Regions from separate parts of the Arthrobacter sp. NPDC056886 genome, predicted to be linked through region 1. Evidence: riboswitches for the same ligand, from Rfam matches in the RefSeq annotation. Region 1 holds a riboswitch; each other region holds the start of a gene.

Region 1 (6,232 bases):
CGCGCCTTTTTTATGTGCCATTTGGAATGCCTGCCTTCAAAAATTCTGGGGAATCTGCTGGAACCTGAACGGTAACGAAGAGTTACTTGATACCGGTGATCTTGACCTTGGTCAATTCCTGACGGTGACCCTGGCGCTTCTTGTAACCGGTCTTGTTCTTGAACTTCTGGATGACGATCTTCGGACCACGAAGGTCTTCGAGGATCTCAGCCGTAACCGTTACCTTGGCCAGGTCCGCAGCAGCAGACGTGACTTTGTCACCGTCCACCAGGAGCAGTGCGGGCAACTCAAAGGTGCTGCCGGCTCCACCGGGGACGCGGTTCAGGGTAACGAAGTCTCCAACGGAAACCTTCTCTTGGCGGCCGCCTGCGCGGACAATCGCGTACACCACTGGGGAACTCACTTCTCTCGACGTTTATTACTAGATTTGCGTGCGGAACCTGGAACCAAATTGTATGGACCGGCTCACGCTGTGCCTCAACGCCGGTGGATTCCCCGGGGGAACCCATGAGCTACCCCCGGAACAAATCCACTTGGAATTCCAAGCAGGCTGTTCACAGGGTCATAACCCAAGTGTTGGCGTAAGCACCGAAGATCTAGAATACGCTAATTTTGCCTTCGGCCGCAAATGAGGCTGGTTCCGGCGGATAGTCCGTGATAGGCGCCACAACGTCTTGCAGCAAAGATCATGTCAATGTTCTTGACCGTGATCTCGACTGTCTAGATGCTGTGCTGCCGCAACGACTTCCGGAACCGTGCCCCACTATCGTAGCCGCTGTGCGGGGCAGGTTGTGTCAGGCGTACAGCCGCGGCGCGTCGAAGAAGGCCACTTCGTAGCCTGACGACTGCCGGAATGCCAGTGCCATGGCCTCCCGTTCGCTCTCGGATGCCCGTCGTGCCGCAGTGTCTGTATACGCGATGGCCTGCCGGGTCGCGGCGGCGAAGTCCTCATCGGCGTACGTCCGCAGCCAGTCGGCGTACGGGTGTGCCACGGGGGCGCCGCCGGCAAGGAACTCCCGGTGCAGGGTGGAACCGACCTCGGCGTAGAGCCAGAAGCACGGCAGGGCTGCCGCCACGAGGACCCCGTAGCTGCCGGACACCGAGGCGGCCAGCAGGTGGTCCACGTAGGACTTCGTCACCGGGCCCAGGGTGGGCGCCGTGGGTCGGGTGCTAAGCCAGGACCGGTGCAGCTCTGACTCGACCTCCAGGCATGTCTGCGCCGAACGGGCCCAGAACAGCTGCTCGGCCTCGGTGGGGGCGATCGCCGCGGTACGGGCCAGGACCCGGGAGTAGCCGTTGAGGTAGATGGCGTCCTGGGCGAGGTAGTAGGCGAACTCGCGCTCGGGCAAAGTCCCGTCGGCCAGTCCACGGACGAAGTCCAGGGCGTAGATGGCGTCAAGATCGTCCGCGGCCCCTGCGCGCAGGGCTGCGGCGAACTCGCCTTCGGCCGGACCGTGGGCGGCGGGGCCGTGCTGGCTGGCCTGGCCGGGCAGGCCGTCTGTGGGGCGCTGCATGTGGTGGAAGTGATGGACCGGGCCGTTGCCGGAGCCGACGTCCAGGACCGCGGCCTCACGGAGCGCACCCAGCAGCCACGGCTTCACCTCCCGCAACGCCGCTTCCCAGTCCCCCAGCCGGGCCTGCACGGTGGCCATGGCCGAGGACAGGGAGCAGCCGGTGCCGTGGCTGTTGCGCGTGGCGATCCGCTCCCCCGGCACCACCACCGTTTCGGTGCCGAGCAGGCCACCGGTGTTGACCAGCGCATCCGGGCAGCCGGCGCCGGCATCGTTCCCGGCATCGCCGTCGACAGATCCGCCGTCGTCGGGCCCGTCCCCTGATTGTCCGCCCTGGAGGTGACCGCCCTTGACCAGCACGGTGGTGCCGGTCAGGGCGGCCAGCCGCTTGCCCTGGGCCAGGGCCTCAGCCCAGTCGGCCGCGGCGGGCTCCCTGAGCAGGATGCCAAGTTCGGCGAGGTTCGGCGTGATGAGGTCCGCCAGCGGCAGGAGTGCCTGCAGGGCGGCCTCGGCCGATTCCTGCAGCAGCCGGTCACCGCTGGTGGCCACCATCACCGGGTCCAGGACCACGACGGCGGGGCGCACCTTTTCCAGCCAGCTGCGGACGGCGTCGATCACCGCCGCGTCGCCGAGCATGCCGATCTTGACGGCGTCGATGCCGATGTCGTCGCTGATGGCGTCCAGCTGGGCGGTGAGGAACGCGGCCGGGGGCACGTGGACGCCGCGCACGCCCTGGGTATTCTGCGCTGTCAGGGCCGTGATGGCGGCCATGCCGTAGCCGCCGTTCGCCGCGATGCTCTTCAGGTCGGCCTGGATCCCGGCCCCGCCGGACGGGTCGGACCCGGCGATGGCCAGCACCCGGGGAATGCGCAGCGGCGTGGCCGGCGACGGGTGGGAGGGCTTGGAGAGCAGAAAGTCGCTGGGCAGAAACTCGGACGGGTTCGGTCTCGCGGACAAGTCAGACATCCCTTCGCCGGTGCTAACCGGACAGGTTCAACGGGTCTGGATCTCAGCCGGCCCGATGCGCGGCACCCCGTGTCAGTGTTCCAGCCTAGCCGTTGCCACCGGGCTGGTCCGTTAACGCAGCAGCGGGCCCGGCCAGTCGAAGTGACCGGTCGGGGAAGCGATCAGTCGCGGAGGACTACAGCTCCGACGCCGGTACGCCGACGCCGAGGATGATCGGCTCGTTGCCGGCCGGGACGGAGGCCGGCCTGGCCGCGGCGGGCGCCTTGGCCTCGTGAACCGATCCGGCCGCTGCCGGCCGTGTCGCCTCGCGGTGCTCCACGGAGGTCTCGTTCGCAGCGCCCTGGGCGCGGCTGGCGCTCCGGTTGCGGCGCCCGCGGCGGCCACGAGTGGTGGTGTCCGCTGCCCCCGAGGCGGGAGCCTCCGCAGCCCGCACGGCTGCGGGTGCCTCGGGTGCTTCGGTGGCCGGGGCCTGCAGCTCGTCCTGCTTGCCAGCCTCGGCGTCGCCCAGGTTGGCAAAAGCCTCGGTCAGCAGGTCCAGGGTCAGGGCCGGTTCCGGCGTGCCCTCGGCGTGCTCGACGAAGGGCAGGGCCACCTGCTCACCGCCAAACGTCAGCACGGTCGCGGGACGTCCGGCTGCCTCTTCCGCGGCAGCGAGCTGTGTGACGGCGTCGACGGCGGCCTGGCGGGCCCCGGCGTCGCTGGCAGCGGCGGCCTCCCCGTCGTGCAGGTGCGCGGCGTGCGCAGCGGCGGCGATGTTCGCCAGCGCGGCACGGGTGGCTTCAGCCTTGGCGTGGCGTTCGGCCTCGGTGGGCTCGGCGTGGACGGCGGCGGGGGCGGCCGGCGCCGTCTCCGGGCCCTGGCCTCCCCTGCCGCGGCGACGGCTCTTGCGCTCCGTACGGGCAGCCGGCTGGGCCTCGGTGCGCGGCACGTAGTGCTCCGCGGCCACCGTGTTGGCGCGGCGGTGTTCCACCGGCTCGTCGTGCGTGACGATGCCGCGGCCCGCGCAGGTCTCGCACTGTTCGCCAAAGACTTCCAGCAGCCCGGTGCCCATCCGCTTGCGGGTCATCTGCACGAGGCCCAGCGAGGTCACCTCGGCCACCTGGTGCTTGGTCCGGTCCCGGCCCAGGCACTCCACCATGCGGCGCAGCACGAGGTCGCGGTTGGATTCGAGCACCATGTCGATGAAGTCGATCACGATGATGCCGCCAATGTCGCGCAGGCGCAGCTGCCGGACCACTTCCTCGGCCGCTTCCAGGTTGTTCTTGGTGACGGTTTCCTCGAGGTTGCCGCCGGAGCCGGTGAACTTGCCGGTGTTGACGTCCACCACGGTCATGGCTTCGGTGCGGTCGATCACGAGGGAGCCGCCGGAGGGCAGGAAGACCTTCCGGTCCAGGGCCTTGTGGATCTGCTCGTCGATGCGCCAGGCAGCGAAGATGTCCGTGTCCTTGGTCCACTTCTCAAGCCGGCCCACGAGGTCCGGTGCCACGTAGGTGACGTAGGCCTCGATGGTGTCCCAGGCTTCCTCGCCGGAGACGATCAGCTTGGAGAAGTCCTCGTTGAAGACGTCGCGGACCACCTTGATGGTGAGGTCAGGTTCGCCGTAGAGCAGCTCGGGGGCGAGGATCTTGGTGGATGTCGACTGGCTCTCGATGCCCTCCCACTGTGCGCGGAGGCGGTTGATGTCGTGCGTCAGCTCTTCCTCGGAGGCGCCCTCGGCCGCGGTGCGGACAATGACGCCCGCGTCCTCGGGCAGGCGGTCCTTGAGGATGCGCTTGAGGCGGTTGCGTTCGACGTCGGGCAGCTTGCGGGAGATGCCGGTCATGGAACCGCCGGGCACGTACACGAGGTAGCGGCCGGGCAGCGAGATCTGGCTGGTGAGGCGGGCGCCCTTGTGGCCGACCGGGTCCTTGGTGACCTGGACCAACACGGAGTCGCCGGACTTCAGCGCGTTCTCGATCCGGCGCTGCTTGCCTTCGAGGTTGACGGACTCCCAGTTCACTTCGCCGGCGTAGAGCACGGCGTTGCGGCCGCGGCCGATGTCCACGAATGCGGCTTCCATGGAGGGCAACACGTTCTGGACCTTGCCCAGGTAGACGTTGCCAATCAGGGAATCCTGCTGGGTCTTGGACACGAAGTGCTCGGCCAGGACGCCGTCTTCGAGGACACCGATCTGGATTCTGTCGTCGCGCTGGCGGACGATCATCTGGCGGTCCACGGACTCGCGGCGGGCCAGGAACTCGGCCTCGGTGATGACGGTGCGGCGGCGGCCGGTATCGCGGGATTCGCGGCGGCGCTGCTTCTTGGCTTCCAGGCGGGTGGAACCCTTGACGGACGTGACGCGGTTGTTGACCGGCGCCTCTGCCATGGCCCGGGGCGCACGGACGCGGGTCACCGTGTTGGGCGGGTCGTCGCCTTCCCCGCCGGTCAGTTCCAGGTCCTGGTCACCGCGGCGACGGCGGCGGCGGCGGCGCGAGGTCACGCCGTCTTCGAGGGTACCTTCGGAGCCTTCGTCGCCTTCTTCCTCAGAGCCTTCGGCAGTGCCTTCGGCCTCGGTGTCGGACTCGGCGGACGTGCGGGTACGCCCGCGACGGCCGCGGCTCCGGCGCCGACGGCGGCTTCCAGCGTCCTCATCCTCGTCACCTTCTTCCTCCTCGGACTCCGCTGCGGCCGCGGCAACGGGGACCGGACGCACCACGGTGCTGAGGTCGGGGGCCTGGAAGATCACGGAAGTGAGGGCACCGGGTTCCATGAACAGCGACGCCGCCGGGCTTTCTTCGGGCCGGGCTTCCGGCTCTTCGGGCTGGGCTTCTTCGATCCGGGCCTGGGCGGGCTGGGCTTCCGCGGGCTGGGCGGCTACGGCTTCCGCCGGTTCGGCTTCTTCGGCCGGGACCGCTACTGCGGGTACGTCGTCGGCTTTCGGAGCTACCTTGGCGCGGCTGGCGCGGCGGCGGACCGGCTTCTCTGCGACTTCCTCTGTGACTGTCTCGGCGGCATTCTCTGCGACTTTCTCGGCCGCCTTCTCTGCGATGGCGGCTTCGTCGGAACCGGGGGCTGCCTCGGGAGCCTCTGCCGCGGCGGACGCGTTGGCTCCGGACTCTGCGGCGAAGGCAGGCAACTGCTCCGGCGCGGCAACAGGCTTGCGGGCACGGGTGCGCCGTGCGGGCGCCTTTGCCGGAGTTTCGGCGGCTTCGGGGGCAGCTGTTTCGGGTACAACGGCTTCTGAGGCGGCTTCGACGCGGGCTGCTTTGCGGCGGCCAGCGACGGGCTCATCCGAGCCGGCTGCGTCCGCCAGGGCCGCGGCTTCAGCCACAGCCTCCGCGGCGGCCGCGCCGTTGACCTTTGCGACGGGCGCCTTCCGGCGGGTCCGGACTGCCCTCTTCGGTGCTACCGGGGCCTCTGCTTCCGCAGTTCCTGCTTCCCCGGCGACTACTAGTTCTTCGTTACCGGCTACAACCTGGTCATTATCCATATGTGGCGACACTCCTGCCCCTGATGCGCCGCCACATTCGGCGCCCGTTGGGGCAAATATGCGTCAACACCCGCAGGCATTGACAGAAGTCAATTGGATACCCTCAGGTTCGCACCGGCAGTGGGGTGCGGCAGCCCTGGAGGGCCGGCGAGATTGTTTTGGAACCCGTTGACCTACATGCCACAACCAGGTGCCGTCCAATGGCATTGCGGGACAGCTGGAATCAGAGGATCCGCAGCTCCCTGCTCATCATTGGCGGTCTTGAAACAAAATCGCCGGACCGGAA
Region 2 (6,232 bases), on a different contig from region 1:
ACGGCGACACCGAGCTTGCCCCCGTCGGCGGCCCGGCCGTCGGGGCCGATGCTGCGGCCCGTGAGCTGGCTGACGAGTGTGCTGACGGAGGCGCCGTCGGCGACGCTCTGCTCCGTTCCGTTCAGTCTGATGTTCATGCTGCTTCCTTCTTGGGGCTGTCCCCGGACGTATCCGGGATGCGGGAGAAACGGTCGGGGCGGAATCCGGCCCAGCGCGGGTCCGGTGGCCCGTCCATGAGTTGCCGGCACACGGCCGCAGCCGCGGGGGTCAGCAGGACGCCGTGCCGGAAGAAGCCTGTGGCGATGACGAGTCCCGGGATGTCCCCGCCGTCCGGGCCCGCGACCCGCCCCAGCAATGGGGCGTTGTCCGGTGTGCCGGGCCGTGCCCGGGCCGTGGCTTCGAGCAGCTCCAGCTCGGCGACTGCGGGCACCAGCTGCTGGGCGTCCCGCAGCAGCTGGTAGACGCCGCCGGCAGACAACGCGTGCGGATCCGACGGTCCGTCCTCGCGCTGGGTGGCTCCGATCACCACGGTGCCGTCCTGGCGGGGGACGATGTACACGGGGACCCCGCGCACCATGCCCCGCACGGTGGCCGTCAGCAGCGGCAACAGGCGCGGAGGCACGCGAAGCCGGAGGATGTCGCCGTAGACAGGCCGGAGCGGCAGTGCCAGCCCGGCGGGCAGGTCCTCGAGCCCGGCGGCGCCAAGGCCGTTGGCGACGACCGTCTCCGCAGCCCGCACGGAGCCGCCGCCGGCCAGCCGCACCCCGGCGACCTGTCCGTCCTGCCACAGCAGGCCCGCCGCGCGCCGCCGGACGAAGCTCCCGCCCTCCGCGCCGAGGACGCTGGCGAGCCGGGCGAGCAGCAGCCGGGGGTCCACCTGGTGGTCGGCCGGGATGTCGAAGGCGCACGAGATGCCGGGACTGAGCAGGGGCTCCCGGCTGCGGGCCTCGCGCACTGTGAGTGGTTCCACGGTGAGGCCGCAGGCCTGCTGGACTTCCCTCAGGTCCGCGAGCGCGCGCCGGTCCGCCGCGTCGGCCCCGACCGCGAGGGTAGGGTTCGTCAGGTAGCCGGTCCCCGCCCGGGGTTCCGTGCCGTCGGCACCGGCCTCCGTCCCGGCGTCGAGGCCGGCAGCGGTGTCGAGGCTGGCAGCGAATCCGGGCCACAGCCGGGAGGACTCAAGCATCAGTTCCAGCAGCTGTTCCTCCTGGTAGTGCAGTTCGCTGACGGGGGCCAGCATGCCGGCGGCGGCCCAGCTGGCTCCGCTGCCGGGAGCATCGTCGATCAAAACCACAGACCGGCCCGCGCGGCTGGCCTCGAACGCTATGCCATGCCCGATCACCCCGCCGCCGATCACGGCAACGTCTGCGGTGATGTCCTCTGGGATGATTGGCTCTGTGGTGATGCTCTCTGAGAAACCGGGCCCGGTGTCACAAACCCCGGCGGCGGCGTCATTTGCGGCTTCGGCTGCGCGGCCGGCTCGTGTGCCCATAAAAAAATTCCTTCCCTACGCCGGTACTAGCCGGATCAGGTCAAGCGGTCGGCTCTGACGCCCTCTCAGCCGTGCAGCGGCGACATGGCTGCTGCGGGCTCCCGCGGTATGCGCCCAGTTTAGAGGAACTAGGCTGGACCCATGAGCCAGGACCGCCTCCACACCACCGCCCGCCTCTACTTGTGCACTGACGCCCGCAGGGACCGCGGCGACTTCGAGGACTTCGTTGACGCCGCCTTCGCCGGCGGGGTGGACATCATCCAGCTGCGCGACAAATCACTCGAGGCAGCCGAGGAACTCGAACTCCTGGAGGTCCTGCACGCCGCAGCCCAGCGCCACGGACGACTGTGGGCCGTCAATGACCGGGCGGACATCGCTTCCTTATCCGGGGCACCGGTGTTCCATATCGGCCAGAAGGACATTTCGCTCGACGCAGCCCGTGGCTTCTTGGGCAAGGATGCCGTGATCGGCCTGTCCACCCACAGCCCGAAACAGGTGGACGCCGCCATTGCTGCCTCGCCCAGCCGCAAGGGACTCGACTATTTCTGTGTGGGCCCCGTGTGGGCGACGCCCACCAAGCCGGGGCGAGCCGCCGTCGGCCTTGATCTGGTGCGCTACGCCGCACAGGCGATCGGCCAGGCGGACGCTGAGGGAACCGGCAAGGTGGACGGCGTCATCCCGTGGTTCGCGATCGGCGGGATCGACCTCAGCAACGTCGAGCAGGTAGTCGAGGCCGGTGCCCGGCGGATCGTGGTGGTCCGGGCGATCACGGACGCCGCCGATCCGGCCCACGCCGCGGGTGCGCTGCTGGCGGCGCTGGACGCCGCTGCATCGTAGGCAGGTTCCCCCGGCGGCCGCCGGCACCCCGGCCGGCACTGAACCTAGCCGGCGAGCCCCAGCCCTGCCATCCGGCGCCCGTGGTTCACCGCGAGTTCGGCCGTCAGGCCGCTGACCAGCTCCCGGGCGCCGGCGTCGTCCAGGCCCGAGAGCCCGGCGAGGAACGCGTGCTCAAGGCTGACCCGCTGGGCGTGGGTCAGGACCTCCCCCAGCAGGCGCCTGGCCCACAGCGCCAGGCGCGACGCCAGCCGGGGATCATCGGCCAGGGCCGCCTTGAGCCGCTCCTGGAGCACGGCCGTGGACTCGCCGGTGGAGCGGACCTGACCGATTAGCTCCCGGGTCCCGGCGTCGACGTACCGGCCGACGGCGCGGTAAAAGTCCGCGGAAACGGTGTCGATCACGTAGGCCTTCATGAGCGCCTCATACCAGTCCGCCGGGCGCGTCCGCTCGTGGAAGTGGTCCACCGAGGGTTGGAACGGCAGCATGGCGGCCTCGGTGTCCAGGCCCATGTGCTCGAGCCGGGCGCGGACCAGTTCGTAATGCTGGAACTCGACCACTGCCATCCTGCCCAGCACCGCACGGTCATGCAGCGTGGGCGAATACCGGGCACTCGAGGACAGCCGCTCGAAGGCGGAAAGCTCGCCATACGCCAGGACACCCAGCAGATCCGCCACCAAGCTGTTGTAGAGGGCAGGATCGTCCGCAGTTGCGCTCATCATCCAAGACTAATAGCGGAAATCGGGCTACCCTGATTTTCGTGTCACATCATCGCCTGACCCCCAGTGTCCACGAGCAGCAGAACCAGCTTGCCGAGGCTCTCAAGGCGTTGCGCACCACGCTGGAACTGCCCGGTCCGTTCCCCGATGACGTGGTGCGCGACGCGGAAGCAGCGGTGGCCGAGCACAAGCTGCCGGACCTGGACCTGACGCATGTCGAGTTTGTGACTATTGATCCGGCGTCGTCCACCGACCTCGATCAGGCCCTGTTCATCGAACGTAGCAACGGGGGCTACAAGGTGTTCTACGCCATCGCCGATGTCCCGTCCTTTGTCGCCCCCGGAGGGGCGCTCGACGCCGAGACCCGGCGCCGCGGCCAGACCTTCTACACCCCGGACGGCCGGATTCCGCTGCACCCGGAGATCATCAGCGAGGCCGCCGGCAGCCTGCTCGCCGGGCAGTTGTGTGCGGCGTTCGTCTGGGAGTTCGAGCTCGACGCCGCCGCAGAGGTGACCTCGGTCCTCGTCCGCCGGGCGCAGGTCCGCAGCCGGGCCAAGCTCAACTACAAGGGAGTCCAGGCCGAGCTCGACGCCGGCACCGCGGCGCCGGTGCTGCAGTTGCTCAAAGAGGTGGGCATCAAGCGGGTGGAGCAGGAACGCCTGCGCGGCGGCGCGAGCCTGAATATGCCCGAACAGGAGATCCAGCAGCTGCCCGACGGCGGCTACCGGATCGTGGCGGCCCCGCCGCTGCCGGTGGAGGACTGGAACGCCCAGATTTCGCTCATGACCGGGATGGCCGCCGCCGCTCTCATGCTCCAGGGCAAGGTCGGCATCCTGCGCACCATGCCCGCCCCGGACGAGGCGTCGCTGCGGCACTTCCACCGGCAGACCCACGCCCTCGGCAAGCCCTGGGACGGGGAAATGCGCTACGGCGAGTACCTGCGGACCCTGGACCCCACGGACCCCCGGCAGCTGGCCATTGTGCATGCGGCCGGGATGCTCTTCCGCGGTGCCGGGTACACGCACTTCGACGGCACGGTGCCGGGAGCCGCCGTCCAGTCCGCCATTGGCGCGGCTTACGCCCATTCCACGGCCCCGCTGCGGCGGCTGGTCGACCGCTTCGTGCTGGTGATTTGCGAGGCCCTGAGCAACGGCACCGAGGTTCCGGCCTGGGCCCGGGAGGCCCTGCCGTCCCTCCCGGCCATCATGGGCACCTCGGACCAGCTCGCCGCGAAGCTGGAGCGGCTCTCGCTGGACACCGTGGAGGCGGCGCTGTTGGTCAACCACGTCGGCCAGGAATTCGACGCCGTCGTCATCTCCGGCCCCAAGCCGGCGAAGAGCGCGAACGGCAACACAGCGGTCAGCGTCAACGGGAATGGCAACGGCGGCAAAGCCAACGGCAACGGGAACGGGAACGGCCCCTCCGGGATCGTCCAGATCGCCGAGCCCGCCGTGACCGCACGATGCCCCGGCGAACTGGAGCCGGGCACGCAAGTCCGGGTCCGGGTGCTGTCCTCGGACATCGCCACACGCGAAATCGAGCTGGAGCTCGTGGGCTGACGGTCCGCCCCAGGCCCGCTATCGGTCCGCGGCCGGCACACTCCCGCGGCGCGATCACGGGTCCAGTCGAGGATCCGGGCCGTGTACAGCTAGACTGGAGAGGTAGAAATGGATGCCCGGTCGTTGATTTCCATGATTTTCGAATTCAACAAGCCCGCCCCTACGCGATCTTGAGATACACCCGCTGGTCCCCAGTGCCAGCATTTAGATAGCCCGCGATCGGCTTCCACTGGAAATGCTTGCGCGCCTGAGCGTGCTCCGGAACGGCCACTTAGGCCGGCCCCGTTGAGCAAGCAGCGCAGCCCAAAATGAATAAGGAAACTCCCCTGTGAGTGAATTGCACACGCACCAGCTTCTGACCGATGAGTCCGGCACGGAGACCATCGAGCCTGAAGAGACCATTATCTCGGACGAAAAGCCGCACGAGATTGCCGAAAAGACCTTCGCCGACTTCAACGTCCGCGCGGACATTGTGGAGTCGCTGGCCGACGCCGGCATCACCCACCCCTTCCCGATCCAGGCCATGACGCTGCCGGTCGCGCTGGCCGGGCACGACATCATCGGCCAGGCCAAGACCGGCACGGGCAAAACCCTCGGCTTCGGCATCCCGGCGCTGCAGCGCGTCGTCGGCCGTGACGACGCCGGTTTCGACAAGCTGGCCGTTCCCGGCGCCCCGCAGGCCCTGGTGATCGTGCCTACCCGCGAACTCGCCGTCCAGGTGGCCAAGGACCTTGAGAGCGCCGCAAAGAAGCGCAACGCCCGCATCGCCACCATTTACGGCGGACGTGCCTACGAGCCGCAGGTCGAGGCGCTGAAGAACGGCGTCGAAGTTGTTGTCGGCACCCCGGGCCGCCTGATCGACCTCTACAAGCAGAAGCACCTGAGCCTGAAGAACGTCAAGATCGTCATCCTTGACGAGGCCGACGAAATGCTGGACCTCGGGTTCCTGCCGGACGTGGAGACCCTGATCGCCGGTACCCCCGCGGTCCGCCAGACTCTCCTGTTCTCGGCCACCATGCCGGGCCCGGTCATCGCCATGGCCCGCCGCTACATGACCCAGCCGACCCACATTCGCGCCGCGGACCCGGACGACGAAGGCCTGACCAAGCGCGACATCCGCCAGCTGATCTACCGCGCCCACAGCATGGATAAGGTCGAAGTCGTAGCCCGCATCCTGCAGGCCCGCGGACGCGGCCGCACCATCATCTTCACCAAGACCAAGCGCACCGCCGCGAAGGTGGCCGAGGAACTGGTGGACCGCGGTTTCGCTGCGGCCGCCATCCACGGCGACCTCGGCCAGGGCGCCCGCGAGCAGGCGCTGCGCGCCTTCCGCAACAACAAGGTGGACGTCCTCGTCGCCACCGACGTTGCCGCCCGCGGCATCGACGTCGACGACGTCACGCACGTGATCAACTACCAGTGCGTCGAGGACGAGAAGATCTACCTGCACCGCGTCGGCCGTACGGGCCGCGCGGGCAACAAGGGCACCGCCGTGACCTTTGTTGACTGGGATGACATGCCGCGCTGGGGGCTTATCAACAAGGCCCTGGGCCTGAGCTATCCCGAGCCCGTGGAGACCTATTCCTCCTCGCCGCACCTGTTCGAGGAACTCGATATCCCCGCAGGCACCA
Region 3 (6,232 bases), on a different contig from region 1:
CAGCCTGCTGACCCTGCTGGCCATCGCGAGGGTCTGGAACCGGGCGTTCTGGCGCAAGCCCGAGGACGCTGAGCACCCCGATCCGGTGCTCCTGGCGGCACCGGCGGATTCCGCCACCGGGGACCGGGCCGGGAAGACCAACGTGACCCTGCTGCCCCGCACCATGGTGGGCTCCACCCTGGGCCTGGTGGTCTTTGGCGTGGCCCTGACGGTCTTCGCCGGGCCGCTGTTCAGGGTGGCCGACCAGTCTGCCGAGGAGATGCTGGACAGGTCCTCGTACATCCAGGCTGTGCTGGGCGAGGACGCACCGGTGCCGCCCGTGCCTCCGGCGGCCCAGCCCGGGCAGGCCCAGCAGCAGGGCGGCGGCAAATGAACCGGAAAAGGATCTCGCTGCGCCAGGAGCTGCCGCTGCTGGTGTGGCTCGTTTTTGTCTGGGGTGCGCTGTGGCAGAACTTCAGCCCGGGCAATCTCCTCTTCGGGGCCCTGATCGCCGTGCTCGTGGCGCGCATCTTTTACCTGCCCCCGGTGGAGCTCGGCGGCCGCTTCAACGTGCTCCGCGCCGCGCCCTTCGCCCTTATCTTCCTAGGAAAGGTGGTCGCGGCAAGCTTCCAGGTCCTGTACCTCGCCGTGGTCCGCGGCCCCAACGTGGTCAGCGCCATCGTCGCCGTGCCGCTGCGGAGCCACTCCGACCTGCTGGTCACGGCCACCGGTCATGTGATCTCGCTGATTCCGGGATCCCTCGTGGTGGAGGTGGACAGGTCAACGTCCACGCTCTACATCCACGGCATCAACGTCCGCAATGCCGAGGACGCGGCCAAGCTGCGCAAGGAGGTCCGGGACACTGAGGCCGGGCTGATCAGGATCATGGGGACCAAAGACGAACTGTCCGCCCTTACACAGGAGACCGTCGCATGATGCAGACCGTCCTGACGGTGACCGCCGTCGTACTTTCCCTGGCCGCGGCGGGGGCGATCATCCGGATCGGGCGGGGCCCCTCGCTGCTGGACCGGGTGCTCGCCGCCGACGTGCTGCTGGCCATTTTCGGGGCGGCCCTGTGCATCGACATGGCCGTCAACCGGCACCTCAACAACCTGATGCTGCTCGTTGCGATTTCCCTCATCGGCTTCGTTGGCTCGGTCACCGTGGCCCGGTTCGTGGCTGAGCGGAGGGAGGGCATCCGTGAATCCTGAAACAGTGATCGATGCCGTCTCCGCCGTGTTCATGGTGGTCGGCGCGCTCATGTCCCTCGGCGCCGCGATCGGGCTGTTGCGGTTCCCGGACCTCATGAGCAGGATGCACGCCGCCACCAAGCCGCAGGTCCTGGGCCTGTTCCTGCTGCTGGCGGCCCTGGGCCTGCAGATGCGCACCTGGTGGGTGTGGCCCGTCCTGGTGGTGGCCTGGCTCTTCCAGCTGCTCACCGTCCCGGTGTCCGCCCACATGGTGGGCCGGGCCGGCTACCGGACCAAGCACCTGCACCCGGAGCTGCTGAGCTCCGACGAGCTTGAGGCCGTAGTCCAGAAGGCGGCCCAAAAGGCCGCCCAGCAGGCGGCCAACCACGGGGCGGACGACGACGCCGGCCGTTGAGCCCGTGCGGGGCTGACGGCGGCCGGCGCTGTCGGCCATACCGCGACCGGAGCCGCGGCTAGCCGAATCTGGTCAGACGATGTCCTGGGTCTTGGCGAAGCGGGTGATCGCGCGCTGGGTACCGCGGTTGGCGAGCACCTGGATGATGGCGCTGACCGATGCGGAGATCAGGGCGAACGTCAGGGCCGAGCGCAGCGTGGTGGGGACATCGTCGTCGTGGCCCGTGGGCGGCTTGTTGCCCGTGGACTTCTCCCAGATGGCGTCCACCAGCTTGGTGCCGGCAAAGCCGGCCACGAGGCTGATGCCGGTGCCGAGCAGCTTGATGACGATGTTCATTCTTCGGTCTCCTTGGGACGGGAACGGATTTCCCCTAGCCTAGCGTTCCGGTGTCAGGACCATCCGCAGGGCCTCGACCACGAGGTCGTGGTCCGCCTTCTGGGGCAGGCCGGACACGGTGACGACGGCGACGGCGCCCGTGCCGCGCACGTAAATCGGGAACGCCCCGCCGTGGGCGGCGAACTCCGTCTGATCCCACCAGGCGTTGTCTTCGATCCTTCCGCCGGCAGCCCGGGCCCGGAGGCCCACCAGCAGGGACGGGACCTCGTACCGCAGGGCGGTGCGCTTCTTGGCGTTGATCCAGCGCTCGTTGTCCGGCGTGGCGCCGTCCAGCGCGGCGTGGAAGAGCACCTGCTCGCCTTTGGTGATGTCGACGGCGATGGGCAGCGTGCGTTGCCTGCCCAGCTCGACCAGGAGGAGGCCCAGGTCCAGGGCGTCGTCCTTGCTGAACGACGCGAACTGGAGCGCCTCCATCTCGGCCAGCACGCGGCCGATGAGCGCCGCCAGTGACCCCGGCGGCTGCGGCTCGCCCGAGTCTGGGTCGTAGTCCCCGGAGGGACCATGTGTGGCTGGTGTCTGCGTCAAAATAATCCAGCTTTCCCGTAGGTGACGCGGCCGCCCGCTGGCGGGTCCGGGTGTCCGACACGTCGACTCTACCAAGCGGCTTTTCCCGGCCGCGGCGGCTGGCTCTGCCAGGTCCCCGATTGTGACGGCACAGCACTGAAAACCCGGCCGCCCGGGTGTAAACTGAGCCAGCCCACAAGGGCGAAATAATTTACGACAGGGGAGCGCCGCCGCCGGGCATCGCCGGAAAAATCCGGGGAAACCGTTGGTGGGCGCTGAGAGTGCGGACAGCCGCAGACCCTCGAACCTGATCCGGTTAGTACCGGCGCAAGGGAGTCGAGTTCTCAGGGTGCGCGGAGGGCGGCGGAAGCCGGCCGGCCGGAGCACCCTCCCCTCCTGTTCCTCAGGAGGACGACATGACAGATATTTCAGCGCAGCATGGTTCCGCCAGCCGTTCATCCGCCCGGCGCAACTACAGCTGGCGTGTGGTGGACATAGTGGTGGCCGCGTTGATCGCCGTTGCCGGCGGCGTCATCTTCTGGGCCTGGTCCCAGGGCGCGAACCTGATTTCGGCCCCCGTGAACGCGCTCTACCCGCCGCTGAGCGGACTCTACGCCGGCGGCTGGATGATCCCGGCGGTGCTGGGCATGCTCATCATCCGCAAGCCGGGCGCAGCGCTCTTTTGCGAAACCGTCGCGGCCACGGGCGAGCTCATCATGGGTTCGCAGTACGGCACCACGGTGCTGATCTCCGGCATCCTGCAGGGCCTCGGCGCGGAACTGGTCTTCGCGGCCTTCCTCTACAAGAAGTTCAACCTTCCGGTCTCGCTGCTGGCCGGAGCCGGCGCTGGCCTCTTCTGCGGCCTGAACGATTCCTTCCTGCCGTGGGGCTGGAACATCGCTTACGCGGCCGGTGACAAGCTCGCCTACATCGTCTTCACCACAATCTCGGGCGCAATTATTGCCGGCGGGCTGGCCTGGCTCGCCACCCGCGGCCTGGCCAAGACCGGAGTGCTGGCTTCCTTTGCCTCCCGCAAGGCCGCCACGGAGCCCGTGTTCTCCTGATCTCACATCCTGAACCTCTCACCCTGAATCCTGCAGAGAACCTATGAGATCTTCACCAGGCGTCCGGCCGGCCGCCGTCACGGCACGCGGCTGGGGCTGGCGGCATGCCGGACGGCCCCGGCCCGCAGTCAGCGGCCTTGACCTGGACATTCGGCCGGGGGAGCGCGTGCTTCTGCTGGGTCCCTCCGGCGCCGGCAAATCCACGCTGCTTCACGCCCTGGCCGGCGTGTTGGGCGACGGCGCGGCAGGCGCCTCCGGGACAGCCGGCGACGCCGAGGACGCTGACGAGACCGGAAGCCTGCTAATCGACGGCGCCCCGCCACGGGCGCAGCGCGGCCGCGCCGGGCTTGTGCAGCAGGACCCGGAAACCCAGGTGGTGCTTTCCCGGCTCGGCGACGACGTCGCCTTCGGGGCGGAGAACCTCGCCGTCCCGGCGGCGGAGATCTGGCCGCGCGTGCGCGAGGCGCTCGACGACGTCGGGCTGGGCCGGCTGCCGCTGGACCACCCGACCTCGGCCCTCTCCGGCGGACAAAAGCAGCGGCTGGCGCTCGCCGGGATCCTCGCGATGCGGCCGGGGCTGCTGCTGCTCGACGAGCCGACCGCCAACCTCGACCCCGCCGGCGTCCTGGAGGTCCGCGACGCCGTGGGCCGCTGCCTGGACAAGACCGGCGGCACCCTGGTGGTCGTGGAGCACCGGGTGGGGGTCTGGAAAGACCTGGTGGACAGGATTGTGGTGCTGCAGCCCGGCTCCGCCGCAGGCTCCGCGGCATTTAACTCCGCCGTACTCATTGACGGGCCGCCGGACCGGGTCCTGGCCGAGGCGCGGGACATGCTCATCGGTGCGGGCGTGTGGGTGCCGGGCCACGTCCCGGCGACCCGGACGCGGCGGCCGGCGCGGGACTTGGGGCAGCTCCTGCTCTCGGCCGACGGGCTCGCGGTGTCCCGCGAGCGGCCGCGGCGTGCCGGGCTGCGCGGCGGCTTCCGCACGATCGCGCCGCGCCCGGTCCAGGCCGGGGTTTCGGTCCAGGTCCGCGCCGGCGAGGCCCTGACCATTACCGGACCGAACGGCGCGGGGAAGTCCACCCTGGCGCTGACGCTGGCGGGTCTCCTGCGGCCCGTCGCCGGGACGGTCTCCGCCGCGCCGGAGCTCAGCGGTGGCGCCACTGGCCATGCCCCTGGCCGCGGAGGCAGCGCCGCCGGGACCGATCCGTACCGGTGGAAGGCTAAGCAGCTGATCGCCAGGATAGGCGCCGTGTTCCAGGAACCCGAGCACCAGTTCGTCACCGGCAGGGTCCTGGACGAGCTCATGTTCGGCCCCCGCCACCTCGGCTACGGCGAAGACCGCGTGGACGAGCTGCTGGAGCGGCTGCGGCTGACAGAGCTCGTGGACGCCAACCCCTACACGCTCTCCGGCGGCGAGAAGCGCCGCCTTTCGGTAGCCACGGTGCTGGCGGCGCACCCGCAGGTTCTGGTCCTGGACGAGCCTACCTTCGGCCAGGATGCCAACACCTGGGCCGAACTCGCCTCGTTCCTGTCCGAGCTCCTGGACGCCGGCACCGCCGTCGTCTCCGTGACGCACGACGCCGAATTCAGCGCCGTCCTCGGCGGCACCGAACTCCGCCTCCGGCCACGGGAAAGTGCAGCCGCTGTTCCCGGCCCGGAACTTGAGCTGCCGGAAGGGGCCTCGCCATGAGGGCCGCACTGAGCCTGCGCGGCAACCACGCGCTGCTGACCCGCGCCAACCCGCTCGCCAAGTTCACGGCGGTCACCCTGATCACGCTGGTCCTGGCGCTGTCCATTGACTGGGTCTCGGCGTCAGTGGCGCTGGCCTTCGAACTGCTGCTCCTGCCGCTGGCGGGGCTGACCCTGGCACTGCTGTGGCAGCGGGGCTGGCCGCTGATCCTCGCGGCGGCGCTGGGCGGGTGGAGCACCGCCATTCTGGCGCCCGACGCCGGCTCCATCCTGGTGGACGCCGGGATCTGGTCCATCAGCGCCGGCTCCCTGCAGCTGGGGATCGGGTTCATGCTCCGCGGGCTTGCCATCGCGCTGCCTGCGGTGCTGCTGATGAGCTGCACCGACCCCACAGACTTGGCCGACGCCCTCGCCCAGAACGCAAAACTGCCGCACCGGTTCGTCCTGGGCACATTGGCCGCCATGCGGCTGGTCGGGATCATGGCCGAGCAATGGCAGACGATCGGCATGGCCCGGCGGGCCCGCGGGGTGGGCTCGAGCGGCAACCCCTATCAGCGGTTCCGTGCCACCCTGGGCCAGAGTTTCGGCCTGCTGGTGCAGGCGATCCGGAGCGCCTCACGGCTCGCGGTGACCATGGAGGCCCGCGGCTTCGGCGGCGCCGCGCGAACCTGGGCCAGGCCGTCTACTTTCAGCGGACTCGACGCCTGGGTGCTGCTGGGCGGGCTCGGCATCGCGGCCGTCGCCGCCGCCGCCGCCATCGGTGCGGGCACCTGGAACCTCGTCTTCCTCACGCGCCAGTAGCCGGCGCCGCCACTGTCGGCGCAACTACCGACGCCACCGAGTCAACGCGCCATTGCGCACCGCAGTCCGCGGGTTATCGCATGATGCGGGTATCCCTGTGAGATTAACGGCATTCCGGCCGGAAAGCCGGGCGCCAATAGATCATCCGTGATATTTTCGGGACATGACTCAACCGACTGCTGAACATGTAG

The links. A riboswitch is a leader RNA that binds a small molecule or an ion and turns the genes downstream of it on or off. The one in region 1 is predicted to bind thiamine pyrophosphate.
Region 2: linked by a shared signal. The riboswitch ahead of thiO (glycine oxidase ThiO) and the one ahead of ACFRJ8_RS04440 (bifunctional hydroxymethylpyrimidine kinase/phosphomethylpyrimidine kinase) in region 1 are both predicted to bind thiamine pyrophosphate.
Region 3: linked by a shared signal. The riboswitch ahead of ACFRJ8_RS09580 (ECF transporter S component) and the one ahead of ACFRJ8_RS04440 (bifunctional hydroxymethylpyrimidine kinase/phosphomethylpyrimidine kinase) in region 1 are both predicted to bind thiamine pyrophosphate.

The regions. Positions count from the first base shown of each region.
Region 1 covers NZ_JBHUBT010000002.1:275,404-281,635, forward strand. Annotated here, with positions in the region: gene rpmA (50S ribosomal protein L27) at 1-21, opposite strand, end outside; gene rplU (50S ribosomal protein L21) at 83-391, opposite strand; gene ACFRJ8_RS04440 (bifunctional hydroxymethylpyrimidine kinase/phosphomethylpyrimidine kinase) at 795-2,477, opposite strand; TPP riboswitch at 2,460-2,557, opposite strand; gene ACFRJ8_RS04445 (Rne/Rng family ribonuclease) at 2,653-5,946, opposite strand.
Region 2 covers NZ_JBHUBT010000003.1:279,655-285,886, reverse strand. Annotated here, with positions in the region: gene thiS (sulfur carrier protein ThiS) at 1-137, opposite strand, end outside; gene thiO (glycine oxidase ThiO) at 134-1,489, opposite strand; TPP riboswitch at 1,484-1,604, opposite strand; gene thiE (thiamine phosphate synthase) at 1,631-2,326, shown strand; gene ACFRJ8_RS07090 (ferritin-like fold-containing protein) at 2,371-3,045, opposite strand; gene ACFRJ8_RS07085 (RNB domain-containing ribonuclease) at 3,084-4,601, shown strand; gene ACFRJ8_RS07080 (DEAD/DEAH box helicase) at 4,930-6,232, shown strand, end outside.
Region 3 covers NZ_JBHUBT010000004.1:309,534-315,765, reverse strand. Annotated here, with positions in the region: gene ACFRJ8_RS09610 (Na+/H+ antiporter subunit D) at 1-373, shown strand, start outside; gene ACFRJ8_RS09605 (Na+/H+ antiporter subunit E) at 370-915, shown strand; gene ACFRJ8_RS09600 (monovalent cation/H+ antiporter complex subunit F) at 912-1,190, shown strand; gene mnhG (monovalent cation/H(+) antiporter subunit G) at 1,180-1,584, shown strand; gene ACFRJ8_RS09590 (DUF4235 domain-containing protein) at 1,657-1,920, opposite strand; gene ACFRJ8_RS09585 (heme-degrading domain-containing protein) at 1,960-2,505, opposite strand; TPP riboswitch at 2,693-2,836, shown strand; gene ACFRJ8_RS09580 (ECF transporter S component) at 2,901-3,548, shown strand; gene ACFRJ8_RS09575 (ABC transporter ATP-binding protein) at 3,592-5,241, shown strand; gene ACFRJ8_RS09570 (energy-coupling factor transporter transmembrane component T family protein) at 5,238-6,041, shown strand; gene ACFRJ8_RS09565 (UDP-N-acetylglucosamine 1-carboxyvinyltransferase) at 6,205-6,232, shown strand, end outside.